4 regions of the Sphingomonas sp. BL-S-25 genome follow, and region 1 is predicted to be linked to each of the others. Evidence: predicted binding sites of a transcription regulator. Region 1 holds the regulator's gene; each other region holds the start of a gene.
What was found. The regulator LexA, encoded in region 1, represses DNA repair genes until DNA is damaged. The targets are predictions, from matches to a motif close to GTTCCNCNCTTGTTCT.
Positions count from the first base shown of each region.

Region 1 (7,639 bases):
TCGCGCCAGGGCGAGCGGATGCGCAGCGGCTTCTTCGCCGCCTCCGCCTCGGCACGCATCGCCGCCAGTTCGTCCTGCGTCAGGTAGCAGCGATAGGCCGCACCCTTCTCGACCATCTCGTTGGCAACGGCGGCGTGGCGCTCGGCGCGGGCGAACTGATAGACTTCGTCGCCGTCCCAATCGAGGCCGAGCCAGCGCATTCCATCGAGAATGGCTGCAATCGCGGGCTGCGTGGACCGCGCGCGATCGGTATCCTCGATGCGCAGCAGGAACTTGCCGCCATGATGGCGCGCGAAGAGCAGGTTGAACAGCGCGGTGCGGGCGCCGCCGATATGGAGGTATCCCGTGGGGGACGGCGCAAAGCGCGTGACGATGGTGGTGCCGGCGGTGGTGCCGGTCTCAGATGATGCGCTCAACCGCGCCTGCTCCCAGACTTGAAATCATATGGCCAGTTCAGCCGCCGAGGCCCCTAGCACGGGGTTAGCCGCCCTTCAAACGACAGTGCGGCACTGGGGTTTCACCGGCTTTTCGATAATCGAACGCTGGCTGGAGGCTGAGCGCGAGCAACTGGTGCTGTGGATACCCGTCGCACTAGGCGCCGGAATCACCGCCTGGTTCCTGCTGCCGGGGCCGGAGCAATGGCTTGCCTTTGTCGGTGCGGCGGCGGCGCTGGCGCTGGTCGGGGTCGCGCTCCCGGCAGGTGGTCGGCTGGGCAGGGCGGTGATCGTCCTCGCGCTGGGCCTCGCGCTCGGTTGCAGCTGGGTCTGGTGGCGTGCCGATCGCGTCGCAGCACCCGTGCTGGCGCGACCGGCGGTGGTGGCCTTCGACGCGCGGGTCGAGCGGCTCGAGCAATTGCCGGCGCGCGATCTCGTCCGACTGCGCCTGGCGCCGGTCGATCGCGCCGACCTGCCGCCGCTCGTCCGCGTCAATCTGGCGGAGACCGAGGTGCCCGCGGGGCTGACGCGGGGCAGCGTCGTCCGGCTTCGCGCCCGGCTGATGCCGCCGCCCCCGCCCGCCGTACCCGGCGCCTATGACTTTGCCCGTGTCGCCTGGTTCGACGGCATCGGCGCGACCGGTCGCGGCTTTGCACCCGTGACGATCGTCTCGGGCGGCGGTGAGGGCGGCCATGATCTCCGCACCCGCCTGTCGGCACATATCCAGTCGCGGATCGAGGGGAGCGCCGGCGGCATCGCCAGTGCGCTCGCGACCGGCGATCGCGGCGCGATATCCGACGAGGATTCGGAGGCGATGCAGCGCTCGGGCCTCGCACACCTCCTGTCGGTCAGCGGCCTTCACGTCACCGCCGTCACGGCAGGCACGATGCTCGTGGTGCTGCGCCTGCTGGCGCTCAGTCCCTGGCTGGCACTGCGGTTGCGCCTGCCGCTGGTCGCCGCGGGTGCGGGCGCGGCCGCTGCGATCGGCTACACCTTGCTGACCGGCGCCGAGGTTCCGACGATCCGCTCCTGCGCGGCGGCGCTGCTCGTCCTGCTCGCGCTCAGCCTCGGGCGGGAGGCGATCACGCTCAGGCTCGTCGCCACGGGCGCCTGTTTCGTCCTGCTGCTCTGGCCCGAGGCGCTGGCCGGGCCGAGCTTCCAGCTCAGCTTCGCCGCGGTCACCGCGATCGTCGCGCTGCACGAAAATCGTGTCGTGCGCCGATGGTTCGAGCGGCGTGAGGGCGAGGGGCGGGCGCGGCGGCTGGCGCGCGGCCTCGCCTCGCTGCTGCTGACCGGCATCGCGGTCGAACTGGCGCTGATGCCGCTGGCTTTGTTCCACTTTCACAAGGCCGGACTGTACGGCGCGCTGGCCAATATCGTCGCGATCCCGCTGACCACCTTCGTCATCATGCCGCTCGAGGCGCTGGCCTTGCTGCTCGATCTGGTCGGCCTCGGCGCGCCGGTCTGGTGGCTGACCGCGCAGGCGCTGAACCTGTTGCTGTGGATCGCCCGCACCGTATCCTTGGCGCCGGGCGCGGTGGCCGCGCTGCCGGCAATGCCGATGGCTGCCTTCGCGCTCTGCGTCGCCGGCGGGCTCTGGCTCGCCTTGTGGCGGACGCGCGTGCGGCTAATCGGTGCGGTGCCGCTGGCGATCGGCATGGTCTGGGCGCTGATGACGCCGCCGCCCGACCTGCTGGTGACCAGCGACGGGCGGCACCTTGCGGTCCGCACCGCCAATGGCGGGATGGCGCTGCTGCGCGACCGGGCAGGCGATTATATGCGCGACATCCTGGCCGAGAATGGCGGCGAGCAAGCGCTGGCGCTGCTCGGCGAGGAGCCGGCGGCGCGCTGCAGTCCCGATGTCTGTGCGATCGATGTCGCGGCAGGCGCACGCCGCTGGCGGGTGGCGGCAACGCGCAGCGCCTATCATCTGCCTTGGACGGAGATGTCGGCACTGTGCGCGCGAAGCGACATCGTGATCAGCGACCGGCGACTGCCGCGGGGCTGCACGCCGCGCTGGCTGAAGCTCGACCGCGCGATGCTGGCGCGGACCGGCGGGGTGGCGATCCGCTTTTCCGACGGCCATGTCGCCACGGTCAGTCGCGGAACGCAGCATCCATGGCTTGACCCGCCCCGGGTGATGCCGCCACGACAGCGGACACCCCGTCGGAGAGGCGATTGATGCGAGCGCTTGCTTTTGAACCGTCGATGCGATCGGCCGTCGCGGTTCCGGCGGGGGCGGGGCGGTGACCAATCCGCTCGACCGCGTGCCGCCGCACCTCGTTGTCGCCGACTTCTTGCCGGCCGAGGACCATGCCGCGCTGATCGACTGGACGCTGGCGAACCAGGCGCGGTTCGAGCCGTCGGGGCTGGGGCGTGAGCGTGCGCTCGATACCGGCTTCCGCAACTCGTTGAGCCTGAGAGGCGAAGGGCCCCGGCCGTGGATGGCGCCGCTGACGGAGAGGATAAGGCCGCTGGTACCGCACTGGTGCGCGGCGCTTGGCATCGCGCCCTTCACGATCGACCAGATCGAGTTCGACATGGTCGCCTATAATGACGGCGCCTTCTATCGCCGCCATGTCGACACCGGCGTGGGCGGCGGGCGAACGCCGCAGCCTGGATCCGCCGCCTTCCGCATGATCACCGCGGTCTATTATTTTCACCGCGAGCCGAAGCGGTTCCAGGGCGGGGCGCTGCGCCTCCATTCGCTGGCGCACGACATTTCCTATGGTGACGTGCCCCCGACGCAGAACAGCCTGGCGATCTTCCCGGCCTGGGCGCGGCACGAGGTCATGCCGGTCGCCTGTCCGTCGCGCGACTTCGCCGACTCGCGCTTCGCGATCAATTGCTGGGTGCGCCGGGCAGCGGCCGGGACAGCGGCATGAACCTGCTTCAGCGGCCGCCGATCCATACCCGCCGCGATGATGTCCTGCCCCAGGACGAGCATGCCGCATTGCTCGACTGGGCGCTCGCCAACGAGGCGACGCTGTCGGAATCCCGCGTCGGCAAGGGCCAGGTCAGCGGCGAGAGTCGGCGCGCGCGCAGCTTCTATGGCAGTGCGGAGTGGAAACGGACCAGCGTCGCTCATATCGATGCGCTGCTGCCTGGCATTCTTGCCGATCTGGGCATGGCGCATTTCCGTCGCGACGGGTTCGAGATCGAGATGGTCGTCTATGGCGATGGGGGCCATATCCGCCCGCATCACGACACCGCCACCGGCCTCAGCCGCCATCCGCATGACCGGGTGGTGACGATCGTCTATCATTTCCACCGGGAGCCGCAGGGCTATTCGGGCGGCACGTTGCGGCTGTTGGCCAAGATGCCGGGCGCCGACGGCAGGCGCGCCCATGTCGATCTGGAGCCGCGGCAGAACGGGCTGATCGCCTTTCCCAGCCTGGCGATCCACGAGGTACTGCCGGTCAGCGTACCGTCCGGGCGCTTCGAGGACTCACGCTTCGGGATCAATTTCTGGGCGCAGCGCCATTATCGCGATCCGGCGACGGCACCAGGTGCTGCCGCCGCCGACCCGATCGGGGCCGGCGGCGAACAGGATCAGTAGCGGCGCAGCAATCCGGCAAGCTTGCCCTGGATACGCACCTGGCCGGGCGCGTAGCGCTGCGGCGAATAGTCGCGATTGGCGGGATCGAGCCGGACCATCGACCCTTCCTTGCGGAAGAATTTCAGCGTCGCCTCGACCTCGTCGATCAGGGCGACGACGATCTCGCCGTCCCGCGCGCTCTCCGTCTTGCGGATCAGCGCATAGTCACCGTCGAGAATGCCGGCCTCGACCATCGAATCCCCGGCCACTTCGAGCGCATAATGCTCGCCCGCACCCAGCAGCGCGGCGGGAACCGGAAGCATCGACGATCCCTCCAGCGCTTCGATCGGCGTACCGGCGGCGATCCGGCCGTGCAGCGGGATTTCGAGCACATCATTGGCCGGCTCGCGAACCCGCGGGGCCAGGGCGACGACATTGTCCTCGACCGGAGCCTTGGCAGCGGGCGCCGACTTGGTCTCTCCGCGCTCCGGCATCTTGATGACTTCCAGCGCGCGGGCACGATTGGCGAGGCGGCGGATGAAGCCACGCTCCTCCAGCGCCGAGATCAGGCGATGAACCCCCGACTTGGACTTGAGATCGAGCGCTTCCTTCATTTCCTCGAACGACGGCGAGACGCCGGTATCGTTGAGACGGTCGTTGATGAAGCAGATCAGCTCGTGCTGCTTGCGGGTGAGCATGCCCCGGGTCCTCTCGTTGGAACAGACTGGGAACGTTTATGCAATGTTCCGGAAGCGTGTCAAGCGATATCGAGGATCGCCACCGGCGCACCTGCCTCGATCGCGGGCGCATGGGGCTCGCGGAGGATCAGGCAGTCGGCGCGGGCGAGGGTGCGCAGCATCGAACTGTCCTGGATCGTCGACGCGAAAGCGCGGCCGTCGACCAGCGCGCCGCGCAGATAATCGGTGCGGTGGTCGTTGGCGGGCAGCGCGTCGCCCGCGGTCACGATCCGCGGCTCCGGGAAGGGACGCGCGGCGCCCGACAGGTGCGCGACCAGCGGGCGCACGAACAACTGGGTGGTGACGAAGGCGGAGACGGGATTGCCCGGCAGGCCGAGCAGCACCGCATTGCCCAGCCGTCCGGCCATCATCGGCTTGCCGGGCCTAAGCGCGATCCGCCAGAAATCGATCGTCGCCCCCGCCGCCTCCAGCGCGGGCCGCACCAGATCGTGGTCGCCGACCGAGGCGCCGCCGGTGGTGACGAGCAGGTGGGCATCGACCGACCGGAACGCGGCTTCCAGCACTTCGGCGCGGTCGGGCAGGATGCCGAGATCGATCAGCTCGACCGGCAGTCCGGCAAGCTGCGCCGCAAGCATCAGCCTGTTGGTCTCGGGCAGCTGGCCGGGTGCCAGCGTCGTGCCCGGTTCGACCAGCTCGTCGCCGGTCGCGGCATAGGCGACGCGCACCCGGCGCCGCACCGGCAACGTCGCATGCCCCGCCACGCCGACAAGTGCCAGCCGCTGCGGCGTCAGCCGCTCGCCGGCGCCGATCAGCAGGTCGCCGTCGGTGAAGTCCAGCCCGCGCCGGCGCACATTGCGGCCGCGGTGTCGCGGGCCTTCCCCGTCCAGATGGAGCGCCGCGCCGTCGCGCCGCGCTTCTTCCTGGACCAGCACGCTGTCGGTGCCCTGCGGCAAGGCGGCGCCGGTAAATATCCGCACGGCCTGGCCGGGTTCGACCGGCTGGTCGAAGCGGTGGCCAGCGGCGCTCTCGCCCGTCACCTGCCACGGCCCCGGCATGTCGTCGAACCGGATGGCATAGCCGTCCATCGCCGACAGGTCGGCATCCGGCTGGGTGCGCAGCGCCACGATGTCGGCCGCTGCCCAGCGGCCATGCGCCTGCGCCAGGGGGACGGTCTCGACATCGACCGGGGAGGCGAGGGCGATCAGCCGCTGGTGCGCATCCGCCACGGGAAGAAGGGCTGCCATCCGGTCAGCCGTGGCACAGATCGCCGGTCAGGCGAAGCCGGTTTCCGCGATCGCATCCGCCTTGCGCGCGGTCCAGGCGGGAAGCGGGACCTCATGCTGCCAGCGCGTCCCCTCGGGCAGCGGCAGCGCGACCAGCCGCTCGCCCGCCTCGAAGAGCAGTGCCAGCTGGTCGAGCCGCTCCAGCGCCTGCCGCCCATCCCCGCCATGGCCGGCGAAGCGCGCCAGCAGCCGGTCGCGCGGGATCGGCTCGCGCATCGCCTCCAGCATTGCGGCGGCGATGCCGGTCACCCGGTAATGCTGCGGCTCCGCGCCGCGCGTGTCCAGGATCGACAAGCCGTCCGCCTCGGCGCGCCAGGACAGTACGACCTCCCGCTGGCGCTGAAGGTCCTTCCAGCGATCGACCGTCGCATCGATCCGGCGATAGAGCGCCTGGAGTTCCGGCGCATTCTCGAACGGGCGCTCGAAATAATAGCAATAGCTGGCCAGGTCGAAGCCGCTGCGCGCCAGAAAGGCGGCGCTGAAGATCATCTGATAGTCGGCAGCGGGGTGCGCTTCTTCCAGCCCGAAGCGTCCCGGCTGTTCCTGAAGCGGGGCGAAGCGCGTGATCTGGACCGGCAGCCGGGTCGAGGGCGGATCAAGGTGGAACAAGCGAGGCAGCGCCGCCAGCATGCGGCGATAATCCGCCGCATCGTCATCGGGAAAGCCATAGATGAGGTTATGGTGGACCAGGATGCCCGCGCCCTTGCCGAGCAGCAGCGTGTGGACATTCTGAACCGCCGCCACGCCCTTGTGCATCGTCGCCAGCACCTTGTCCGACAGCGACTCGATCCCCGGCTGGACCTCGGTAAAGCCCGCTGCGGCCAGCGCCGCCATCCATTCGGGCTTTACATTCGCCTTGATCTCGCCGGTCAGCGTGTAGCGCTCGGAATGGGCGGCCAGCCGGGGCAGCAGCGTGCGATAATAGGCCTGGGGCAGGATATAGTCGGAGAAGCGAAACGCAGTGACGTCGTAGCGCCGCGCGGTGCGATCGAGCGCTGCGATCACGCTGTCCGGCGACCGGGCGCGATAGACCATGTCGCTGTCGGCAATGCCGCAGAAGACGCAGTGGCTCTTCTGTCCCCACCAGCAGCCGCGCGAATTCTCCAGCGGCAGCCGCTCGATGTCGATCGCGACGGAGTGGTCCGCCTCCAGCGCGTGAAGGTCGGCGAAGAAGTCGTCATAATCGGGGGCGGGTGAGCGATCGAGATCGATCAGCGGCGCGGCATCGGTTTCGATCGGCATGCCGCCGGCATCGCGGATCATCAGGTTTGCGACCGACGCCAGCGGTCGTTCGCCGACCGACGCTTGCGCCAGTCCGAGGATCGCCGGCTCGCCTTCGCCGGTGCAGATGGCGTCGATCCAGGGAAAGGCGCTCAGCACCGTCTGGGCGGTCGGTTGCCGCACCGCATAGCCGCCCAGCGCGATCAGCGTGTCGGGCGACCGCAACCGCACCAGCCGCGCCAGCGCCACCGACGCGATCGTCTGGTCGAACATGCAGGTGAATCCCAGCAGCGACGGTCGCTCCGCTGCGATCCGGTCTGCCTCTTCTTCCAGCCAGGCCGGGATCGTCGCCTGCCGCAGCGCGATCAGCTGTTCGATCACCCCGTCCAGCCCGCCCCACTCGTCCGCATCGATGATGCCGAAATCGAGCAGATTGGCGGTCGCGCCGGTCAGCAGGCGGTGCTG
Region 1 covers NZ_CM145486.1:526,940-534,578, reverse strand. The annotation lists gene gltX (glutamate--tRNA ligase) at 1-416, opposite strand, end outside; gene ACZ1H8_RS02590 (ComEC/Rec2 family competence protein) at 445-2,616, shown strand; gene ACZ1H8_RS02585 (2OG-Fe(II) oxygenase) at 2,681-3,319, shown strand; gene ACZ1H8_RS02580 (2OG-Fe(II) oxygenase) at 3,316-3,993, shown strand; gene lexA (transcriptional repressor LexA) at 3,987-4,670, opposite strand; gene ACZ1H8_RS02570 (molybdopterin molybdotransferase MoeA) at 4,730-5,914, opposite strand; gene ACZ1H8_RS02565 (RiPP maturation radical SAM C-methyltransferase) at 5,942-7,639, opposite strand, start outside.

Region 2 (7,639 bases), 2.0 Mb from region 1:
TCCGATGTCGCGCGACCAGTGCCTGCCCGCCGTCACCAGCTGGGCGCGCGAGTTCGAGACGGTGGTCGCGATGGCCATCGAAACACCCTGAAGCGGCGTAGCAGCGGTAGCCATCGGATTTGGCTGGACGCCCCGGGCTATCAGTGGGAAGCAAGGTCTGGAGGGGCATATGAAAATCAAACATCAAATCTGCACCGCGATCGCCACGGTCGCACCGCTTTGGACCGGGGCGGCGCAGGCCCAGCCTGCGCAAAGGGCACAATTTACCATCGGCAACGTGACAATGGAGGTGCCGGCTCCAGATGGATTCTGCCTGCCCACCAAACAGGCGGCAACCGTGCTGCAGATGCACGACCGGCTCGACACCGTTAACGCCACGCTCGCAATTTTTCTGCCCTGCGCTAAGGCAGACGACCCCAGTTCACTCGATTTTTTCGTGATCAAGAGCCCGAGAGCGACGACCAATACGCCGATTACGCGATCGCAATTGATCAAGACGCTTCGGGAGCAGAGCTCGGCTCTCGGCGATTCCGAGCGCGTACTTTCGGACGACGCCGAAACCGCTATCAACGAGAAAGCGAAAGAGAATGTGGGTGTCGATCCCAAGGTCAAGACCGATCTCCGTGTGATGGGAACCGACGAAGATTGCGTGTACATGGGCGGCACTGTCCTCGTCGCCGCAGTGGAACCTGCCGCGAGCAGTGTCGTCGGCGTATGCATTTCTGCGATCGGTAATCGCATGTTCGCGGCGTACCGGTTCATCTCCGGGAGTCAGATGAGGGAGGCTCGCCCGCTCCTGCCCTTGGCACGCAAGCTGGCAATGTCGGTCCGGTTGAAGCGCTGAGGCCCACTCGGCGGGGAGCAGCGTTTCGGTTTCTCCGCCGGCTCACTTGCTCGCGATCTTCTTTGAGTCGGGACGCCGATCTCACGCGGAACCCGCCACCCTCCAGTGCGTACGCCCTCCCAGGGTCCCACCCAGGGAGAGAAGACCATGAAAGCACTGATGATCGCCGCCGGCGCGGCCGCGATGACCTTGGCCGGTTGCGCCACCACCCGTGACGAACCGCCCGAGATCGCGGTCGATCCCAACTCGCCGCTCGCCGCCCCCGGCTATATGCGCATGGCCGCCAGCAGCGACATGTTCGAGATCGAATCCAGCCGCCTGGCGCTGCAGCGGTCGCAGAATCCGGCGGTCCGCTCGTTCGCGCAGATGATGATCGATCATCACACCCGCACGACGCAGGACCTGATGCGTTGCGGCGCCGATGCCGGGCTGCCGCCGCCCCCGCCGGGCCTGATGCCGCATCACCGCGATGCGCTCGAGCGGCTGCGCATGGCGCCTCCGGGCGAGTTCGACGCCGGCTACAAGCGCGAGCAGATCACCGGACACCGCGAGGCGCTGGCACTGCACCGCAACTATGCCGATCGCGGCGACAATTCGGACCTGCGGCGCTGCGCCGGGGCCACCTGGCCGATCGTCGAGCGTCACCTGCGCGAGGCCGAGGGGCTGCCCGAATGGGCGCCGGCACCGCCGCGCGCGGGCGAGCGGGGGTGACCGGCATCCGTACGCGCCGATGATGCATGACACCCAGCTGCGCACCCGGTTTCACCGCCGGGTGCGCCTTGCCGTCACCGCCGGCCTCGCGCTGGCGGTGGCGATGCCCGCACTGTCCGCCCCGGCCGCGGCGCAATCGGCATCGCGCCGAGCGACCGCGCCCTCGCCTGCGCCGGTTCGCGCCCAGCCCGCCTTGCCCGATCCCGAGCTGGCCGATGCGCTGCGCCGCTCGGGCGGTATCCCGCGAGAGGTCGAGCGCTTCTACGCCGCGCGCGACTGGGCGCCTTTATGGGTCGCGAACGGCCGGGTCGGCCGCGCCGCCGATACGCTGATCGACCTGATCCGCACCGCGCGGCTCGACGGGCTCGATCCCGAAAGCTACCGGCTGCGCCCGATCCTCGACGCGATCGATCGCAGCGCCGACGGCTCGCCGCGCGCGCTTGCCCGGGCGGAGATGCTGCTGACGCGCGGCTACATCGCACTCGCGCGCGACATGGCCCGCCCCCGCGACGTCGGCGTGATCTATGCCGATGCCGAGCTTCGCCCCGAGGCGCCTGATATCGCCGAGCTGCTGCGCCGCGCCGGCGGCGCGCCTTCGCTGAACGCCTGGCTGGAACGCGTCGGCTGGATGAATCCGGCCTATGCCGATCTGCGCATGGCCGCGATCGCCTGGGTCGGCGAGGACGATGTGCGCGACCGCGATCCCGACAAGGTGCGGCTGATCCGCATAAATCTCGACCGCGCCCGCGCCCTGCCGGAGGGGCATGGCGGGCGTTTCGTGCTGGTCGACGCCGCCGCCGCCCGGCTGTGGATGTACGACAAGGGCCGCGTGGTCGACACGATGCGCGTCGTGGTCGGCAAGCCGACCGACCCCACCCCGTTGATGGCGGCGATGATCCGCTATGCCGCGGTCAATCCCTATTGGAACCTGCCGCCCGATCTCGTGCCCAGCCGCGTGGCCCAGGGCGTGCTCGCGCGCGGCGCGGCGCATCTGAAGGCGCGCAATTACGAGATCCTGTCAGACTGGTCGGACGACGCGCGCATCCTGCCCGCCTCCGCGGTCGACTGGCGCGCGGTCGCCGACGGCCGCACCGAGCTTCGCGTGCGCCAGCGCCCCGGCCCCGGCAATCCGATGGGGCGGATCAAGTTCATGTTCCCCAACGAACAGGGCGTGTACCTGCACGACACCAACGAAAAGGGCCTGCTGCGTGGCGGCGAGCGGCTGTTCAGCGCCGGCTGCGTCCGGGTCGAGGATGCGCCGCGCCTGGCGCGCTGGCTGTTCGGCCGCCCGATCCCGCTGACCGGCGCCAGGCCCGAACAGCGCGTCGACCTGCCCGGCGCGGTCCCGGTCTATCTGACCTATCTGACCGCATCGGCGGAAGGGAAGAAGCTGGTGTTCCGCGACGACGTCTATGGCCGCGACGCCCCGGGCGGCGGCTACCGAACCCGCTGAGCCAGGCACCGCCGGGCGGAGAGGGCAGCCCCTCCACCCGGCGTTCAGCGCAGCAAGAGTTCCCCCCACTCGCGCACCGTCCCGTTTCCGAGCCCCCCAGCCGCGGAAAACGCCGATGGCTTAATGGTAAAGACAATTGTGACGCAATCGCGCCGCAACTCATTTTGGGGATGATTTAACGCACAGCAGCCCAGCAGCGCCCCACATGCAAAGTAGCTTCTCGACCAAAGCTGCAGTGAGGTTCGCCCCCCTCTGCGCCTCCGCGCCTCTGCGCGCCAATCAACTCATCTTGCCTTCGGAGTCGCGGCGACAAAATCTCATACGAAGACACAAAGCCACGAAAAGAAGGTCCGTCTGATCCGCTGCAGGTCGACAGATCATAGCACTACCTTCCTTTGTGCCTTTGTGTCTTTGTGCGCCAAATCAGCACCGCTCCGGCCCACACGCACCGAGGAAGATGCTCGCACAAAGGCACAAAGGCACAAAGTATGTCACAAGCCTCGAGACCGACCCCTTTCGTGCCTTCGTGTCTTCGTATGAGTCCGACTTTTTTCCTGAAACCCCTCCCAATGTTCACCATATGTTCTATACTAGGACAATGAACCGAGTCGCACCCGAAGCCGCCGAGATCTCCGCCGCAATCCTGTCCGCACCCGGCTGGGCGCGCGTCGCTATCACCATGCCCGACCCGCGCATGCGCGAACGCGGTGCGGACGAACTCGCGCGCGCCATCGCCACATCGCTGACGGGCGGGCGCGATGACGACCATCGCGATCAGTTCATCCTAGGGCTCTGACTGCGCGCTTGACGGTACCGCCACCCCCGTTCCACCCTCGCGGCGAACGGAGGCAGGCGACGATGGGCGAGTTGATCGGAGGGGTGGTCGAGGTGCTCTTCGCGATCCTGTTCGATCGCTGGCCGTGGCAGACGGTCGCGGTATTCGTCACCATCGCCCTCTTCATCGTGCTCATCGTCTTCCTGCCCTGAGCGGCGCTGCGCGGGCCGAAGGAAACCCGCGCGTGTGAAAAGCGTTGGACGCGAAACGAAAGGATTTCGCATGACGCATCAGCGCCCCATCCCCCAGGATCAGACTTCCCCCTATCCGCTCCAGCCCGAGCCGATCACGGCGGACGCCCCGGCCGATACCGTGAAGCAGAAACAGGCCCGCGCAAAGGCAAAGGCCGACGAGGCGGACGCCTCGGCCGAGACGACCGAAGGCAAGACCGGCCTCTCGAACACCGTGCTGACCGTCGGCGCCGCGATCGGCGTTACCGCGGCGGCTGCGGTCGGCGGCCTGCTCTATTCGCGCCGCCGCGGCGCCAAGGCGGCACCGAAGGCCGACGCCCCCGCCGCCAGGCCGCGCAAGGCGAGGACCTCCACGTCGGCAACGGCCAAGTCGCCTGCAAAAAAGGCCAATGGCTCGAAAAAGGCCGCAGCCGCCAGCGCCGCGCCTGCAACCACCGCGACCAAGCCGGCCGCAAAGCGCAAGTCGGGCGACGACAAGACCAAGCGCGACGGCCGCGACAGCGCCAAGGTATCGGCGACCGAGCCCTATGAGGTGAAGTATTTCGCCCGCAAGCACGGCCTGAGCGCGGACGAGGCGCGCGACATCATCAAGGCCGCCGGCTCGGATCGCAAGAAGGCGAACAAGCTCGCCGAGAGCCGCAGCCGCTGATCACACAAGCAACGGGCCGGCGTGCCATCGGCGCCCGGCCCGCCCTGCATCTTATCGCGTCGCGACGGTCTTGGGCTTCGTATAGGGCACGAAATCGCCCAGGCTGACGAAGCCGGTCTGGAAGCCCGCGCTACGCTCGCGCAGCGTGATCACGTCCAGATTGCACAACTGGCTCGAGATCGTCCGGCTGACCAGGATATCGTCGTCGTCCAGCGACTCCGCACCCGATCGCGGCCGGTTGACGTACAGCGTCGATCCCGACCGATACACGATCGCGGTCCGATCGATCACCGTGCTGTCGCCGGCGCTGCGCAAATTGATGCAGCTCACCGGCTTGCCCGCCTCGCGGCCTTCCAGCATCTTCGCCAGCTTGGCCTCGCCCGCCTCTGCACTGCGCGACTGGGCGAACGCGCCCGGCGCCATGCACAATGTCGCGGCCAGCGCCGCGCCCAGCGTCATCGCCTTCTTCATGCTCGACATGGTTTCCACTCCACATGCGGCGGCCCGCGCCGCCTTTTCCCGAATATAGGCGCTCGGCCTCCCGCTTTCGAGGGCGCCGCCACCCCGACTCAACGGGTCAGCCCGATGGTCGAGACTCTGCGCCAGCCCTGCTTTCGACAGGCTGAACGTGACGCAGGCGAAACCGCTTCCGGCGTGGAACGGGTCGGTCGTCAGGCGACCAGCGGCGCCACGATCGCCCCCAGCACTCGGACCGCATCGCCCGGCGCCATGCGCAGCTGCAACCCGCGCTGCCCGCCATTCAGATAGACCAGCGGATGCACCAGCGCGCTTTCCTCGATCACCACCGGCACCCGGCGTTTCTGCCCGAACGGGCTGATCCCGCCGACGACATAACCGGTCATCCGCTCGGCATCGGCCGGCGGCATCATCGCCGCCGCCTTGCCCTTCACTGCCGCGGCCAGCTTCTTCATCGCGATCTCGCGGTCCGACGGCACGATCGCACAGACCGGCTTGCCATCGACCAAGGTCATCAGCGTCTTGAGCACCCGCCCGGGTTCCTCGCCCAGCGCCTGCGCCGCCTGCATCCCGATCTGCGCCGCGTTCGGGTCATAATCATAGGCAACCGCCTCGAACGCGACCCCCGCCGCCTTCAACGCCAATATCGCCCGCGTCCCCTTCGACATGCAAACTCCCCGTGCGGTCCCGCGCGCGCCGTCCCCCTCCCGTCTGCGGGGGGGAGTTGCGGATCGGTCAAGCCCCCGGCTTGACCTGGACAGCCCGGGGGGCTGTCCACCGCCAACTGGGAGGGCCTGTCCAAGCAACTCCCACCATCCAGAACAGCCCCTGCCCCGACCCGCCAGCAAGCGGGAGGGGAGCGGACAGAGCCCTACTGCTTCACCCGGATCGCCATGGCCAGCTCTCGCACCTGCGGCAGCAGCGGCTGGGCACCCGCCATCGTCGTTCCCTCAGTATAGCGATAAACCATCACCGCCCGCCCGCCGACCGCGGTCGCGCATCCGCCGACGTTCAGCGACATTGTGGCTTCCGCCCTTGCGACGACTACGCCGCCCATATAGGCGCAGTCGGTATCGCGCCCCAGCATGCGCATGTCGGTGGTCACCTTCACTTCGGTCCCGCTCAGATCGCTCAGCGCCTTGCCCGTGTCCTTACCGGCCTTCGACGACAGATTCTCGACCGAGATATTCGGATCGTTCATCTTCGCGGTCAGCGCCTTGAGCAGTTCCTCGCGCTCGATCGACACGTCGGCCAGCGCCCTGATGCTCTTGATCACGAAATAGTCCGAATTGCCCGCCTCGCTCATCCTGTCGCACGGGAAGAAGGTCGCGAGCGTCGCATTGTCCTTTTCCGTCACCGGCAGGGCCTTGCTGACGGCGGCCTGCGCCATCCCCGTGGGCGCGCAGAAGCCCGCGGGTGGGGCGACTTCTAACGCGACGCCGCCGACCGAGAAGCTCACCTTCTGCCCCGTCTGGCCGCTGGCCTGTCCGGCAACCAGCAACCCCGCCGCAGCAACGGCCGTCATTCCGACACGCATCATCTTCCTCCGATTACCCCGGCGTTCCGATCCGGCCCAAGCTTCCCGCCCTCAGAAGCGCGGCCCCTGCCCCTACTTCTTCACCCGGATCGCCATTGCCAGGTTGCGCACCTGCGGCAACAGCGGCTTGGCCGCTTCCATCGTCGTTCCGGGGGCATAGCGATAGACCATCACCATCCGCCCCCCGACCACCGTCAGGCAGGCACCGACACTCAGGGTCACGGTGTCCGCGCCGAACGCCGCGGCGACCACGCCGCCCATATAGGCGCAGTCGGCATCACGCCCCAGCGGAAGGATCTTGGTCGTCACCTTGACGTCGGTGCCGACGGCGTCGCTGACCGACTTGCTGCTGTCCTCACCCGCCTTCTTCGACAGATTGTCCGCCGAGAAGTTCGGGTTGGTCAATTCAGCGGTCAGCGCCGCGAGCAGTTCCTCGCGCTCGAACGTCACGTCGGTCATCGTCTTGATGGTCTTGAGCAGGAAATAGTCGGTGTTCCGCGTCTGGCTCATCTTGTCGCACGGATAGAAGGAGGCGAGCGTCACGTTATTCGGATCCGCCGCCTCTGCCAATTTCGCCGCGGCCTGTGCCATCCCCGTGGGCACGCAGAAGCCGGCGGGCGGCGTGACTTCCATCGCGACGCCCCCGATCGCGAAACTCGCCTCCTGCGCCGTCTGCGCCCCGGCCTGACCGGCCACCAGCATCGCCGCGGCAATCGCAGCCATCATTCCGAAACGCATCCTGTACCCCCTCACAAACCTGTGATCCCATCTGGCCGCGGATGAGCCACGCTGTCCAGCCCTAAGCGCGCGGCCGCCACAGCCCCAGCGCCGCTCCGGCCGCCGCGCCCACCAGTGCCGCAGCCGACATCGCCCCGGCAAAGATCAGCATCGCGACGAAGATCAGCGACCCGCAATCATCGCCGGTGCACGTCGCCACCCGCT
Region 2 covers NZ_CM145486.1:3,048,856-3,056,494, reverse strand. The annotation lists gene ACZ1H8_RS14825 (hypothetical protein) at 1-91, shown strand, start outside; gene ACZ1H8_RS14820 (hypothetical protein) at 170-844, shown strand; gene ACZ1H8_RS14815 (DUF4142 domain-containing protein) at 992-1,555, shown strand; gene ACZ1H8_RS14810 (L,D-transpeptidase scaffold domain-containing protein) at 1,575-3,008, shown strand; gene ACZ1H8_RS14805 (DUF6771 family protein) at 3,607-3,804, shown strand; gene ACZ1H8_RS14800 (hypothetical protein) at 3,867-3,995, shown strand; gene ACZ1H8_RS14795 (DUF3606 domain-containing protein) at 4,066-4,683, shown strand; gene ACZ1H8_RS14790 (hypothetical protein) at 4,735-5,154, opposite strand; gene ybaK (Cys-tRNA(Pro) deacylase) at 5,355-5,828, opposite strand; gene ACZ1H8_RS14780 (hypothetical protein) at 6,032-6,685, opposite strand; gene ACZ1H8_RS14775 (hypothetical protein) at 6,770-7,435, opposite strand; gene ACZ1H8_RS14770 (hypothetical protein) at 7,497-7,639, opposite strand, start outside.
Region 2: the regulator LexA is predicted to act here: its motif matches at 3,580-3,595, upstream of ACZ1H8_RS14805 (DUF6771 family protein).

Region 3 (7,639 bases), 1.1 Mb from region 1:
TGCCGGTGCGAAAGCAATCAACTTCAGCCGATCGCGTTGAAGTTCCCTAGCTCGGGATGAAACAATGGCAGGTTGCGAGTCGACTTCTGCGCAACCGCGCTGGCGTTGCAGTTGGTTGCGAGCGTAATCCACTCAATCGCCCAATGGACGATGAGCGTCTTGCCGTCGGGACCGGGTTCGATCGTTGCGGCCCCCTCGATGATCACCTCCCAGTCCGGGTCGTGGTCGCGCACCGCCTTGATCAGCGACCCGTCCGAGAGCGCGATATAATAGGCGTGCAGATAGCTCTCGCCGCCGAATTCGAACGAAGGGTCGGCAGGTATCGTCAGCCTCGATTCGATGTCTCCGGTAACGCGCAGGGTTGCCGCGTCCGCCAACGAGGTAAGGATGATGGTCACTGTCGGTTCTCCGAATCGCGAGCATTGGAACATAACAGGAACGAGGTGGAGACTCCAGTGCGAGCTTCCGGCCTAGGCGAAAGCACCGTGGATGAACCATCGCATCGGCCCGGTCGCGCTGCGCTCGCCGTCACCCAGGCGAAACAGCCAGTATCGCCCCCCGCCCTCCACCTCGACCTGGAAATAGTCGCGTACCGCATAGGGCATGCGCGCCTCGTGTCCGGCCTCCCGCCACCACTCGCCGTGCAGGCGCTCGGGTCCATCCGCCTGGATCACGCGAAAGCGTTTGCGGCGCCACACGAACATCGCCGGTGGATGATCGGGGAGCATCGCGGTCACCTGGATTTCCTGTGGCGGGTCAAGGAGGCGACCAGGGCGCGGGAGATCGTCGGCCCAGCGGCGGCGGGTGGCCTGAGTCAGTGCCGGCACCATTGCCACTGAACGCTCCGGCATACCGGGTCGCGGTGCGGCGCGGTGCAGGCTTGCCTGCCCGAACCGGTTGGCGAGCGCGTCGATCAATCCGCCCAGATCTGGTTTGCGTTCGCCGGCCCGGGCTAGGTCATTCTGGCTGGAGGCGAGAGGTTCGGTGAGCGGCGCGGTGAGGGCCATCCCCTCCACGCCAAGACCCGGCTCGACCTGCTCGATCCGGGCGATCAGAAGCTTGGCAAGGTGCGCGGTGTCGCGGCTGGGCGTCGCCGTGCCGATGCGGATCGCTTGCGCCTGGCCGTCGACGCGGTGGAAATAGCAATCCAGCCGGCGTGCACCATGACCCAGTTGCACCAGCTGCGCACCAAGGTCGGCAACCAAGTCGCGTATAACCATGGCGAAAGCCTCTGGTGTCGCGATCGGTTCGATCAGGTCGCGCCGGCAATGCGGAGCACGAGGCGGTAGCAGCGGCTCGATCACCTCGGGCGCATAGCCCAGTGCCTGGTCGAGACGCTGGTGGAGGAGGCGCCCGAAGCGGCGCGCAAGCGGCCCGCGCGGCGCCTCGATCAGCTGCTCGATCCGCTCGAAGCCCAGTTTCCTCAGCCCTTCGACGGTCTCGGGTTCGAGCCGGAGCGCTGCGATGGGCAGCAACGCCATCGCCTTGCGCTGATCGCCGGATTGGATCGTGACCGGCCGGCCTGCGGGGACGTGCCGCGCGACCGCATGCGCACAGCCCGGCGCGTCGGCAGCCGCGATCTGGAGGGCATAGCCCGCGCGGGCAATGCGACGATGCAGGTCCTTGAGCAGCGCCGGCTCGCTGCCGAACAGCTGCGCACAGCCGGTCACGTCGATCCAGACGCCGCTCGGCGGATCAGGTGCGACGAACGGCGAATAGCGACCACACCAAAGAGCGAGACGCCTGAGCGCGGCGAGATCAGCCTCGGGATCGGCGTCGACCGCGGTCAGCCTCGGCGCGAGGCTGCGCGCCTTGGTGAGGGTCATGCCGGGGACAAGTCCGAGTGCGCGCGCCGGTCCATTCACCGCAGCCAGGATCTTGCGGCCATGATCCGGACGAGCGGTAACGAGCGGCTGGTCGGGAGCCGGGACATCCTCAGCTCGCGAAGCGCCGCCCCTCCGTCGCAGCCGGTCGGTCGACCAGCTGGGCAGGAAGAGCGAGACGACCCTGCGCATCACAGGCCTCCACGATCCAGGATTTTGGGACGCCGCCACGAATACGCTCGAGCTGCACCTCCCAGCGCGGACGGCCCAGGCTTGGGATGCCGAGTGGCTTGCTGGGGGCGGCCAGCACACGCCAGCGGGTGGCAGCAGCAGTCCCTACCGTCTGATCACCGATGCGCGCCGCACGACGAAACACGAAAGCGGTGCTGCCCGAGGCCTCGGCCGCGAGCTGGAGCCGCTTCGAGGCGGTGGTCGACAGCTTGGCGACTTCGCCGACGACCCCGGCCAGGCCGGGGTGGCGCAGGCATTCCTCCATTGCGAGCAGGACATTGGTGTCGCTGCCTGCCTCGACATGAATCACCCGATCGGGGTGCAGCCCCGCCAGGTCCAGTGCCGGCGCGAACAGGTCGCGCCACCTGAGGCACCAGAATACCGGCCCGTCGATCCGCGCGAGGATACCGGCGAGGAAAACCGTTGCCGCCGCGTCATCGCAAAGCTCGGAGCTGCCCATAACCTCATGCAGCGCGCCCGCCACCAAGCCGCCGCCCGGCAGCCACCGGTCGATCGCCGAAACACCGAATGGCACAGCCTCACGCGCTCGTCCGCCCCCCTCGATGGCGGCAACGCGGGAACGCAGGTCAGCAATGGCACTGGGCGGCCTCATGGGATCGAATACTCGGAAGCGCTAAGATTCGTTCCTTTTTTGTTCCGTAACGCATCCCGTCGTCAAGACAGCCGCTGCCTGCCGCGAGCGGGGTGGCGCCTTCGGGTCGAGCAGCAATCCCAGTGCGAGGCCGGAAATCCGCGGATGTCGGGCCACACCGCTTGCGTGAAAATTATTTTCGCACGACGCCCCGTAGTTCGCGATGTGCCGCGTCAACCCTCTCGAGGCCGGAGCAACCGGCGATGGGAGGGTAGGATGACGATCTCGAAAAAAGCGCTGTGCGCCGCACTGCTAGCCGCCAGCACTTTCCCAGCCGGCATGGTCACCCTGCCGGCCCAGGCACAGGAAGCGCCGATGGCGTTCGCGGTGCCCGCGCAGGACTTGGCTACCACACTTCGTGTCTTGGCCCGCCAGGGCGGCCGCGAAATCCTTTTCGCAGATGATGACGTGCACGGCATGCGCTCGCCTGCGGTGCGGGGCAACTTCACGGTGGAACAGGCAGTGCGGCTGGCGATCGCCGGCAGCGGACTGGTCGTCGAGTTGGAAGCTGGAGCGCTGGTCGTACGGGCCCGGCCCGCCGCGACCGCGGACGACGCCACCACCATAACCGTGACCGGCACGCGCATCCGTGGTGCGGGCAGCCCCTCGCCCCTGATCGCGATGACAAGGCGGGGCATCGAGGAGCAGGGGCTCCCGGATATGGCAAGCGTTGCGCGGATCATTCCGCAGAATTTTACCGGAGGGCAGAACCCCGGAGTCGCGGGGGGCGGTGACCAGGGCGGATATAATAATCTCAACAACTCCACGACGCTCAACCTTCGCGGGCTGGGCTCGGACGCGACGTTGACGCTCATCAATGGTCACCGCCTTCCTTACGACGCAGTCAACCAGGGCGTCGACATCTCGACCATTCCCCTCGCCGCACTCGACCGCATTGAGGTGATCGCGGATGGGGCATCAGCACTCTACGGCTCTGACGCCGTCGGCGGGGTCGCCAACATCATCCTCCGGCGCGACTTCGATGGGCTGTCCACCAGTGCCCGTGTTGGCACCTCCACCCAAGGCGGCAACGAACAGCAGCAATATTGGGGCGTCGGTGGCCAGCGCTGGGCTGACGGCGGCTTCATGGTGGCGATCGACTATAACAGGGCCACGCCGATCTATGCCGATGACAGATCCTATTCGCGCAGGCTTCACCCCACACAAATGATCGCGACCGGAAGTCGGCAGGTGAGCGGCGTGCTCACCGGCCACCAGGATCTGGCAAGCTGGGCGTCGTTCGAGGTGGACGCCCAGTTCGCAGACCGGCGATCGCGCAAGGGCAACGCGTTCTCGGCGACGGCGCCCGTCACGACTTTCGGGCAGCTCAGTCTGCCGGTTGTGCGCTCCTATGCGGTTACCCCGTCGCTGCATCTGCGGCCCGGTGGCGGCTGGGAAGCAACGTTCGAGATGACGAGCGGGGAGAGCAATACCGTCAGCACAGCGCGACGCTACGTCGGTGGCGTCGTGCAGGTCGGGCGCTCGGCCTATGACAATCGCCTCACCAACTTCGAGGCGAGCGCCGAAGGTCCGCTCGTCCGCCTGCCCGGAGGCGATGTCCGCCTCGCGCTCGGCGGCGGCTATCGTCGGTTCAGGCTCGACTTCAATATTCGCTCGACCAGTGGTGGCGTCACCCGCGTAACCCGCGACGCCAGCGAGCGTCGGGAAAGCGCTTTCGGCTATGGCGAATTGTCGGTGCCGTTGGTGGGAGCTGCCAATGCCGTCCCCCTGATCGATGCCCTGCGCCTCAGCGCTGCGGTCCGCTACGAGCGATATTCGGGCATTGACGAGGTCGCCACCCCGAAGCTCGGGCTGATTTACGCGCCTCATCCCGACCTCGTCCTCAAATATAGCTGGGGCCGGTCGTTCAAGATCCCGACGCTTAATCAGGTCAATCAGCCGCGCGAAGCCATCTTGCTGAGCCAGGACCAGTTCTCGCCGCAGCCGGCTCCGCCGCTTCCCGCCGGCTCGACCGTCCTGCTCCTCGGAGGCGGCAACCCCGACCTGCGCGCAGAACGGGCGACGAGTTCGACCCTTTCGATCCAGTTCGAGCCGCGCTTCCTCGCCGGGCTCCGGGTCGAGCTGAGCTATTTCGACATCGACTATCGCGGCCGCATCGCAAGCGGGGTCAGCGATTTCAGCACGGCGTTGACCAATCCCGTCGCTGCGGACTTCGTCCTCTATGGTCCGAGTGCCAGCCTGCAGCAGGCGCTCATCGCAGACGCGCCACTCGGGCTGCAAAACCAGAGCGGGCAAGCCTATGACGCGGCTCAGGTGTTCGCCATCGTCGACTCAAGCCTGCGCAACACAGCGCGCGAGCAGGCGCGCGGCGTCGACCTCGCAGTCGATTACAGCTCAGGACTACCGGGGGGCGGCCAATTGCAGCTGGCCGCCTCGGCGAGCTATCTTGAGGGGAAGCGTCAGCCCGTCGCCAACCAGCCCTATGAAGGGCGGGCGGGACTGATCTTTACACCGCCACACTTCCGGGCACATGGCTCGGCAAACTGGCAGCGCGGCAGCCTCCAGCTCTCGGCGACGATCAACTATGTCGGCAGCACGCTCGACAACCGGTTCCCCGATACGGAGACGATCGGCGCCTTCACCACGCTCGACCTGAGCGGAGCATTTCGCCCCGCCATTGACCGGGGACCGCTCGCGAATCTCGAGTTGCGACTCAACCTTCAGAATCTGCTGGACGAGGAACCCGACCCGATCAGGAATTCGGCGGCCTCCGCAATCCCCTTCGATTCGACCAACCAGTCCCCAGTGGGGCGGTTCGTCAGCGTCTCGGTAACGAAGCAGTGGTAAGCCTGCGCATCGCACTCGTTGCCGCATCGCTCCTGGCGCCGGCAGCGGCGTCCGCCGCGCCAGATTGCGCCGACCTGCTGCCGTCGGGAACGAGTCTGCCGCTTCGCAATCTGGTACCCGAGGACTTAGTGCGCCTACGCGACATCGGGCCGGTCGATCCCAACCAGCAGGACGAGGGTCTGTTCTCGGTGTCGCCCGATGGTAGCCAGGCCGCCTTTCAGCTCAGGCGCGGCGATCCCTCGACCAACGGCTTCTGCCTCGCGATGCTGGTCGTCGACCTCCGCTCAGGCGCCGTGCCTCGAGTGGTCGACCGGGGCGGGGCGTTCATGCGCGTTCGCTACGACTTTCGGGGCAAGGCCGGGTTCAAGACCGGTTTCACGGACCCGATCACGCCCCGCTGGTCACCCGACGGGAAGTGGATCGTGTATCGCCGACGCGATCAGGGCGCTGTGCAGCTGTGGCAAGCTCGAGTGGACGGCGGCGGGAGCGCAGCAATCACGTCGAGCCTGGACGACATCGAGGATTTCCGCTTCACCGAGAACGGGCGCGGGGTCGTCTACGCCACCAGGCCTGGCCTCCGCGAGGCAGAGGCCAAAATCGATCGGGAAGCGCTCTCGGGCTTTCACTATGACGATCGGTTCGCGCCCTCGGCCAGCTATCGGCCCTTTGCGCCCGCACCGATCGCGAGGGTGGCTAGCTTCCTAGACCTCGGAAGCCGAACGATACGCAAGGCGACGCCGGAGGAGGCTGCCCTGCTCGATAAACCGTCGATGCGAGAGGGCAGCTGGACCGAGGTTCTATCGGATGCCGGCGACCGTGCGTGGCTTAAGATCCCATCCGACACCCTCTACCCCTCGCGAGGCCAGCTAACGGTAACGTCCGGCAGCCGCACGATCGCCTGCGACGCGCCAGCCTGCGCGGACGCAAGCTATCCATGGTGGGCTGGCAACTCGGTGCGCTTCTTGCGGCGCGAAGGCTGGGCGAAGGCCACGACCGCGATCTATGAATGGAAGCCCGGCTCGAGCGATGCGCGCCGGCTCTACGGCACGGACGACTTGTTCCTGGGGTGCGTGCCCGCGGGCGGCACGCTGACTTGCCTGCGCGAGGGGCCACTCCAACCACGCCGGCTCGAACGCCTGGATCCGGTCAGCGGGCATCGCGAAGTGTTGTTCGACCCGAACCCGGAATTCGCCAATTTCAGGCTCGGCCAGGTCGAGCGTATCCGCTCGCGCAACAGCTTCGGCATCGAATCCTTCGCCGATCTCGTCCTCCCAGTCGGCTATCAGCGTGGAAAGCGCTACCCGCTGGTCGTGGTGCAATATGTCTCGCGCGGCTTTTTGCGCGGCGGCACCGGCGACGACTATCCGATCCAGGCGTTTGCGAACCGGGGATTTGCCGTGCTGAGCTTCGACCGACCACGTCAGGTCGGTTTCAAGTCGACGACGGACTTTATCGAGGCCGACCGGATCAACCTCAAGGACTTCGCCGACCGCCGCAGCGTGCTCGAAGGATTGGAGGCCGCCGTCAAGGTCGCGGTCGCGCGTGGCATTGCCGATCCGGCTCGCATTGGGATCACCGGCCTGAGCGACGGTTCATCGACCGCCGGCTTTGCGCTGCTCCATAGCAAGCTCTTCGCGGCCTATGCGATGAGCAGCTGCTGCTGGGACACCAACCTGGCGATGCGCGTCGGCCCCAGCGCGGCCAGACTTTTCTACCATATGGGGTATCCGCAGGCCACGGACGATAGTCCGGCAGCCAAGGCCTTCTGGGACCGGATTGCAATCTCCCCCAATGCGCGTTCGATCCGGGCTCCAATCCTGGTCCAGGTGTCGGACGATGAAGTCCTGAGTGCGCTCCAGACCTATACCGCGCTGCGCGAACTCGACCGGCCGATCGACATGTTCGTCTTTCCCGACGAGCATCACGTCAAATGGCAGCCAGCGCACCGCCTCGCAGTCTATACCCGCTCGATCGACTGGTTCGACTTCTGGCTGAACGGGGCCAGGATTACAGGCCGCGACGAGGAGGTTGCACGGTGGGCCGCGATGCGTGAGACCATTTCCGACGCGGCTGAAAAAGCCGCTTCCGCGGCCGACCCGCATGACGCGGTACGCTAGCGCCAGCC
Region 3 covers NZ_CM145486.1:1,622,406-1,630,044, forward strand. The annotation lists gene ACZ1H8_RS07815 (hypothetical protein) at 24-398, opposite strand; gene ACZ1H8_RS07820 (Y-family DNA polymerase) at 471-2,015, opposite strand; gene ACZ1H8_RS07825 (ImuA family protein) at 1,936-2,667, opposite strand; gene ACZ1H8_RS07830 (TonB-dependent receptor domain-containing protein) at 2,923-5,514, shown strand; gene ACZ1H8_RS07835 (Atxe2 family lasso peptide isopeptidase) at 5,508-7,631, shown strand.
Region 3: the regulator LexA is predicted to act here: its motif matches at 2,698-2,713, upstream of ACZ1H8_RS07825 (ImuA family protein).

Region 4 (7,639 bases), 290 kb from region 1:
CTTTTGAATAGGCAACGGCCCCGCCGGCGCAGGGCCCAGTGATCGACGTGACGCTCCACAGTTTGAGCATGTCCGCCTGGGGACCTATGAACTTCAGTGATCGCGCAGCGCCTTGGGTCGATGCGTTCGCAGCGCTGATTTCAGCGAGCGCAATGCTATGTCGATCGCATCGCGGTGCCTCGGCTTCGAGCGCGTTCGTAGCTTGGGGCTCGCCCAGCAATAGGGAACCAAAGAGCGGGCCAACTACCCATAGCCTCATGATGGGCATGATTTCCCATCGGGCGCGCAGACGTCAATGTCGAAAATGGTCGATCGGCGGGTCACCATCAGTTGCGCCGGATCCCGGCACTGTTGCCGGGTGAAGGGTAAATTGGGTGCGATTACGTACTCCCTCGCCGCACAGGCTATTTATTGGACTCTGTCACCCACACGGTCGCGTTGCCCTTGTCGTCGCGGGCGATCACCAGGGCGGAGGTGCGCGCGGCGTCGCGTTCGACTTCGTCGCCTTCGAAACCTTCGGGGAAGCTGGTCGGCCACCAGGTGAAGCCGGGGCCTTCGTTGCCGCCGCCGGATTCGGGCATCGGGTCATAGCCCTTGCGCGGCTGGGCGTGGAACCGGGCGGCGAAGCTGCGGGCGTCGGCGTCAGGGACGGTGAAGCGCAGCCAATAGGTGCAGTCGACCGAGCATTCCTCGTGATAATAGACGTCGCGCGCGCTGTCGGGCAGGCGCTCGCCGTCGAACAGGCGGATCTTCTCGACCTCGGCCGCGGCAACCGGGTTGCGCGGCGACGAGGCCAGGCAGGTCCGGCAGGCTTCGCCGCATCCGCTCAGGCCCAGGAGCGCGGCTATCAACAAGATTCGCAAACGTCAGTCCTCGCGGCTGCTGTTGGTGGGCGTTCGGCGTCATCCTCGCCGAACACCGGTTCGCCCTTGCGGCGGCGATCGACGAAATCCGCGACGAACGCACTGGTTGCATCGAGCATCGGATAGGATTTGGACTCGCGGATCCATTCGGGCCGGCGCGACGGACCGCCGCTGACGGTGTCGACCACCAGCACGATCAGCAGGAAGGCGATGCTGACCAGCACCAGACCTTTCAGGCCGCCGAAGCCGAAGCCCAGTGCCCGGTCGATGGGTCCGAGGAAACTCTGGCGCGTGCGCGACCCGACCATATTGGCGACGATCCGCCCGCCGAAATAGGTGACGCCGGCGATGATCGCGAAGGACAGCACCGCCGCGCCCTGCGCGGTGCCGACGACGCCCGCCAGGATCGCGGCCAGCGGCGTGTGCAGCAGCTTGATCGCCAGCACGAGCACCAGCCACACGGCAAGCGCCAGAATCTCGGTCGTGAAGCCCCGGATGAAGCCGAGCACGGCCGCGCCGCCGATCACGATCAGCACGATGATGTCGAGTCCGGTCAGCGCCATGTCGAGAAGATCCTCCGGTCCGCCCCTAGCCGGGTGCGGATGTACCCCGGGTGACTCGCTATCCGCGACCGAGCAGATGGTCAACGAAGGCGCCGAGACTCTTGAAGCCGGACAGGCGCAATCCGGCATGATCCTTCATCGCCGCGGGGGCGAGTGCCTTTTCGAACCCCAGCTTCGCCGCCTCGCGGCAGCGCAGATTGCCGTGCGCGACCGGCCGGATCTCGCCCGACAGCGCGATCTCGCCGAACGCGACGCAGTCGCTGGCGATCGGCCGCTCGGTCAGCGCCGAGATCAGCGCGGCCGCGACCGCCAGATCGGCGGCAGGATCCTGGACTCGGTAACCGCCGGCGATGTTGAGATAGACTTCGCAGGCCGAGAAGCTGAGCCCGCAGCGCGCCTCGAGCACCGCCAGGATCATCGACAGGCGCGACGAGTCCCAGCCGACGACCGCACGCCGCGGCGTGGCGCCGCTGGCCAGCCGGACGGTCAACGCCTGGACCTCGACGAGGACAGGCCGTGTCCCCTCCAGCGCGGGGAAGACCACCGTGCCGGTCACGCTCTCGTCGCGCGAGGTCAGGAACAGCGACGAAGGGTTGGCAACCTCGTTCAGCCCCTCGGCCTCCATCGAGAACACGCCGATCTCGTCGGTGCCGCCGAAGCGGTTCTTGACCGCGCGCAGGATGCGGTACTGGTGGCTGCGCTCGCCCTCGAACGCCAGCACGGTGTCGACCATATGTTCGAGCACGCGCGGACCGGCGAGGCTGCCGTCCTTGGTGACATGGCCGACCAGCACCACGGCGGTGCCGCGTTCCTTGGCGAAGCGGATCAGTTCGCCCGACGAGGCGCGGACCTGGCTGACGGTGCCGGGCGCGCCCTCGATCAGGTCGGAATGCATCGTCTGGATCGAATCGATGATCAGCAGCGCGGGCGCCGGCCCCTCCCCCAAAGTCGTCAATATGTCGCGCACCGAGGTGGCCGAGGCGAGCAGCACCGGCGCCGAGCCGAGGCCCAGCCGCCGCGCGCGCAGCCGGACCTGGTCCGCCGCTTCCTCACCCGAGACATAGGCGACCTTGAGCCCGCGCATCGCGATCCGCGCCGCGGCCTGGAGCAACAGCGTCGACTTGCCGATGCCGGGATCGCCGCCGATCAGCGTCGCCGACGCCTCGACAAAGCCGCCGCCCAGCGCGCGATCGAGCTCGGCAATGCCCGACTGCATCCGCTCCGGCAGCGCGACGTCACTGTCGAGCCCGGACATCAGGATCGTGCGGCCGCCGCCCTGGAGGTTGTGCTTGGCCTGGAACGGAGTGGACGCGGCGACGGCGCCGGCATCCTCGACCAAGGTGTTCCACTCCGCACAATCGCCGCACTGCCCCGCCCATTGCGAGGTAACCGACCCGCAGGCCTGACAGACATATCGTTTGCGCAGCTTCGCCATGGCCGGGAGGTAGCGCAGGTAGAACAGGAAGGGAACATGAAAAGCTGTCGTTCGGTGCTGTGGTTGACGCCTCGTTAGCGGAGGGCGGGGTGACGGGTCTTGTCGGGCGCAGCCTCCCCGTTGCGTCATGCCTGCCGAAGTGCCGGCAGCCACCCGGCGGCATATCCGGATCGGCGTTCTGGTGAGGCAGTTGAATGCGGCGGCATGGATCACGTGAACCTCCGCAATCCGGATGGAAGGTGACATCTTTTGGCTTGTGCGGATTTGCAGCTGGGTCAGCACGGGCGCGCCGAAGAATATGCTCGCACAAAGACGCAAAGGCACAAAGCGGGTGCGTCGCCTGAACTTCGGCGCCTCCCTCGGCCCTCTTCGTGGCTTCGTGTCTTCGTGTGATACTCTGGAGTGCACCCCTTGGGTGAGACAAAGAGCTTAGACACAGATTGTTGTGCCTTGTGCTATCGGCTCCGCCGCATGCGGCGGAGCCGATAGCAATCGATCGTCGTCTTCGAATGCCGCCGGTGGCCGATAGGCCAAAGCGGAATGCAGTCTCTGGCGATTATAAACCTTCTCGAGGAAGATGGCGATCCGCGCCTCGACATCGGCTTGGTCGCGATATCGGCGGCCGTCGACCTCCTCGCGCTTGAGCGTGCGCATAAAGCTTTCGGCCATTGCATTGTCCCATGGGCAACCGGCGCGGCTCATGCTCGGCTGGATCCCCGCGGCGGTGAGGCGCTTCACATAGGCGGTGCAGGCATATTGGATGCCGCGGTCCGAATGGTGCACCAGCTCGCCAGGCGCGACTGTGCGGGCAGCGAGCGCCATGTCGAGCGCCGTGAGAGCGAGTTCAGCTCTGAGATGGTCCGCCAGCGCCCAGCCAACCACGCGGCGGCTCCAGGCGTCGAGGATCACCGCGAGGTAGACGAAACCCTCCGCCAGCCGCACATAGGTGATGTCGGCCACCCAAAGCTGGTTCGCGCTTGTGGGCATCATCTTGCGCGCCAGATTGGGGCAGACGCTGAAGCGATGGCGGCTGTCGGTCGTCGGCGGACGGAACGTGCGCCCGGTGATGCAGAGCAGATTGTCGGTCTGTCGCAGGCGCTGCACGCGCTTGTGATTCACCGCCCAGCCCGACTGGCGCAGCAGCGCCGTGATCCGGCGATAGCCGTAAAAGCGGTGCTCGAGCGACAGGCGCTGCACCTCGTCGCGCACCGCCGTCTCCTCCCGCGCCGGCTGTGACGCCTGCCAGTGTCGATAATAGCCCGCACGGCTGACACCGGCCAAACGGCACATCCGATCGATCCCAAGCGCGCCTTGCCGCTCGGCCTGCGTCCGGATCACGACGTAGACCCCGTCCCGCCAGACCCGTCGCTCATGCGGCGATGTCCCGCGAAATGCTGCAAGGCTGCTCGAAAAAAATCCAGATCCAGCGCCTGCTGCGCGACCTTGCGCTCCAGCTCGGCAGTGCCCGCCGGAACCGCCGAAACATCCCCAACTCCGGTGCCGATCGCGTCCGAGACCTGCGCCGGCAATCCCTTGCGAACCCGCTCACCGGGAAACAGCAACGCCTCCGCACCGCCGCTCCGAAACGCGCGATCCCACTTGTAGAGCAGCCCGCGATCGATCCCGAGCTCTGTCGCCAGCCCTGCCACATCGGACGCATCGCGCATTCGCGCCACCGCCGCCAGCTTGAACGCCTGCGTATGCCGTCGTCGCCTCGCCACACCAGCCTCCTTGCTCAGTGTGTCTTAGCTCCGTGTCTCACTTTTGGGGGTCATTCCACAGGTGCTGCGCGCAGCCCGGCGGAAGAATGCTCACACAAAGCCACGAAGGCACGAAGCAAGCGGGCAGAAATTGAAGACGGGTTCGTAGCCCAGCCAAGGAGGACGTCGTGGCTGGCGCTCGTCCGGGATGGGAGGGGTAGACCCCGGCAGTCCGGCCGGGGTGACGGAGTTTGTAGGCTTACCCTGCCCTTTCCGTCAGGCCGGCCGCAGCGGTCGTGATCGCGAGCGACCCTTCGTCCCTTCGTCCCTTCGTCCCTTCGTGCGCGCATTCTTCCGCCGGATCGAAATGCGAACTGCGCCTTGCATGAATTCGGGAACCCAAGTTGTTTCAGTGGCATGCCCCTGCCCGAGCCAGCCGGTCGGACGATTTGCCCACCCCCGGCAAACTCGACACCCTGCCCGCCGGGCGCTATGCGCGCGGGCCAGATGAAGAACGAAGAACTCCGGGTCGCGCTGTTCAGCGGGAACTATAATTATGTCCGTGACGGCGCCAATCAGGCGCTCAACCTGCTGGTCGGCTATCTGCTGTCGCAGGGGGTGAAGGTTCGCGTCTATTCGCCCACCATCGCCAATCCGCCGTTCGAGCCGACCGGGGATCTGGTCAGCGTCCCTTCGCTGCCCATGCCGGGCGGGCGCAGCGAATATCATTTCGCGACGGGCATCAAGAAGGTGCTGCCCGACCTCGAGGCGTTCGCCCCCAATCTGGTCCATGTATCGGCACCCGATATCCTGGGCCACCGGGCGATCACCTGGGCGCGCAAGCGGAACCTGCCCTCGGTCGCGTCGCTGCACACGCGGTTCGAGACCTATCCGCAATATTATGGCATCGGCTTTCTGACGCCGCTGATGATCCGGGCGCTGACGCGCTTCTACAACCGGCCCGACACGGTGCTGACCACCGGGCCGATGATGACCGAGCTGCTGCGCAGCTGGGGCGTGACCACGCCGGTCAGCATCTGGTCGCGCGGGATCAACCATGAGCGGTTCAACCCCGGCATGCGCAGCCTGGAGTGGCGCCGGTCGCTGGGCATTGCCGATGACGAGGTGGCGATCGGCTTCCTTGGCCGGCTGGTGCTGGAAAAGGGCCTGGGCGTGTTCGCCGACGTCATCATGCGGCTGGAGGCGCGCGGGGTGAAGCACCGCGTGCTCGTGGTCGGCGAAGGCCCGGCGCGCGACTGGTTCGCCGAGCGCGTGCCCGATGCGGTGTTCACCGGGTTCCAGTCGGGCCAGGAGCTGGGCCGTGCGGTCGCGTCGATGGACGTGTTCTTCAACCCCTCGATCACCGAAAGCTTCGGCAACGTCACGCTGGAGGCGATGGCATCGGGCGTGGCGGTGGTCGCCGCCTATGCCACCGGGCCGGTCGGGATCGTCGAACCGGGGGTCAGCGGGTTGCTGTGCGATCCCAACGACCTCGATTCCTATGCCGACGCGCTGGAGAAGTTCGCGACCGACCATGAGTATCGCAAGGCGACCGGGGCGGCGGGGCACCGGCGCGGGCTGGATTACCAGTGGGACAGGATCAACCAGGCGGCGCTGGACGCCTATCACGATACGATCGCGCGCAAGGGCTGAGGCGGGCTTCGGGTCAAGCGAACCGAGTTAGCCAATAATCTGTTACTGGTTATTTGGTGAGTACTACAACTGAGCTAGACCTTGCCGATGGGCGAAATGCTGCCCTAAGAACGCGCTTAGCGCGCAACCAACCTGACTTGCTCAGTAGTTTCGGAACGGATTGTTTATAAAAAATATCGATCAATTCATCTTGCATCGGATAAATCCGAAATGATGAAAATCCAGCCGCCAACCCGTGTCCGATGATCAGATGTGGCGGCATATCCCGTTCCGTAACACCGTAAAGTTTCATTGCCTCAATTGAACCGGGCGCGGTAGCATGTCCCTCTCCCGGTTCGTGTGTTATGAGAACGCCGCCGGGTTTGAGCGAGCGATAGGCGCTCACGATTGCCGCCCGCTCATCTTCTGCGTGATGCAGGCAGTCGAAGAAAATCACGGCATCGAATTGCGACTGCTGATCGACACCTTCAAAATCACCGCAAATAAACGAAAGATTGCCACCAACATTCTGACTTGCCTGATTTTCTCTAGCCAGTTCAATCATGTCATGACTGATATCCTGCCCCGTCACGACATATCCTCGTTTGGCGAAGAAAACGCTCGTCCATCCGCCTCCGCATCCCATATCCAGAACCCGCGCGGGAGGAGGCGGCATCAGCGTCATAATCGTTCCGATCGACGCCAGGTTGACACCACAATATTCGTCGGAGAACGGCTTCCCAAGGCCGTGCTGCCGCCCCGCCTCTCCTGTAAGCTTAAGATATTCTTGCTCGGCGAGCTTTGCCATATTCCGTTTCCGAGTGGCTGGGCGTTTCGTGATCCTTGACTCGATACCAGCAGTTCGAGGCTTCGTGTCTGTAACGATGCCTTGTGAGGTTTGGCAACGAGCGTTGGTTGGAGCCTGACTTTCCAGAGCGATATGGGACAGGGACGACCACGCTCGCTCAAAACCCGCTTACATCCCCCACGGGACGCCACGAGCAAGTGGTAATCAAGACGCGATGTCGACCAGCCTACAGGGCGTCCAAACGTCAATTTGAGAGGTATCTCTGGAAAGATCAACCAGTTTCTGAACAGCCTTGCTCCCGGCGCGTGCCCGCTCCTCATTGCTGGGGACACCACCACCAAACCGGTCAATTTAAGTCATTCGACCGCAGTGCCGGCCTTCTCCATCTGCTGTCGTGCCGCGTCGGCTTCCTTCAGAACGTCGCGGGAGAACGCGTCGCTGCGCCGAAGCAAGGCGCGGTGGCGTTCCTGCTGAAGTTGCAGCGCTTCGGTGACGAAGGGGTAAGGCGTTCCGCGCTTTTCCCGGTTCGCAATGTCATTGCTCATCCGCGTGCTTTCGCTCGCGACGATGTTGCTGACGCACAGCGAGGCCCGGCTTGACGCTTCCGACGCCTTCAGACTGTTGCGGCTCGCGGAATT
Region 4 covers NZ_CM145486.1:240,946-248,584, forward strand. The annotation lists gene ACZ1H8_RS01180 (hypothetical protein) at 1-259, opposite strand, end outside; gene ACZ1H8_RS01185 (hypothetical protein) at 405-851, opposite strand; gene ACZ1H8_RS01190 (CvpA family protein) at 848-1,426, opposite strand; gene radA (DNA repair protein RadA) at 1,485-2,861, opposite strand; gene ACZ1H8_RS01200 (IS3 family transposase) at 3,291-4,199, opposite strand; gene ACZ1H8_RS01205 (transposase) at 4,196-4,528, opposite strand; gene ACZ1H8_RS01210 (glycosyltransferase family 4 protein) at 5,069-6,214, shown strand; gene ACZ1H8_RS01215 (class I SAM-dependent methyltransferase) at 6,264-7,001, opposite strand; gene ACZ1H8_RS01220 (vWA domain-containing protein) at 7,358-7,639, opposite strand, start outside.
Region 4: the regulator LexA is predicted to act here: its motif matches at 2,882-2,897, upstream of radA (DNA repair protein RadA).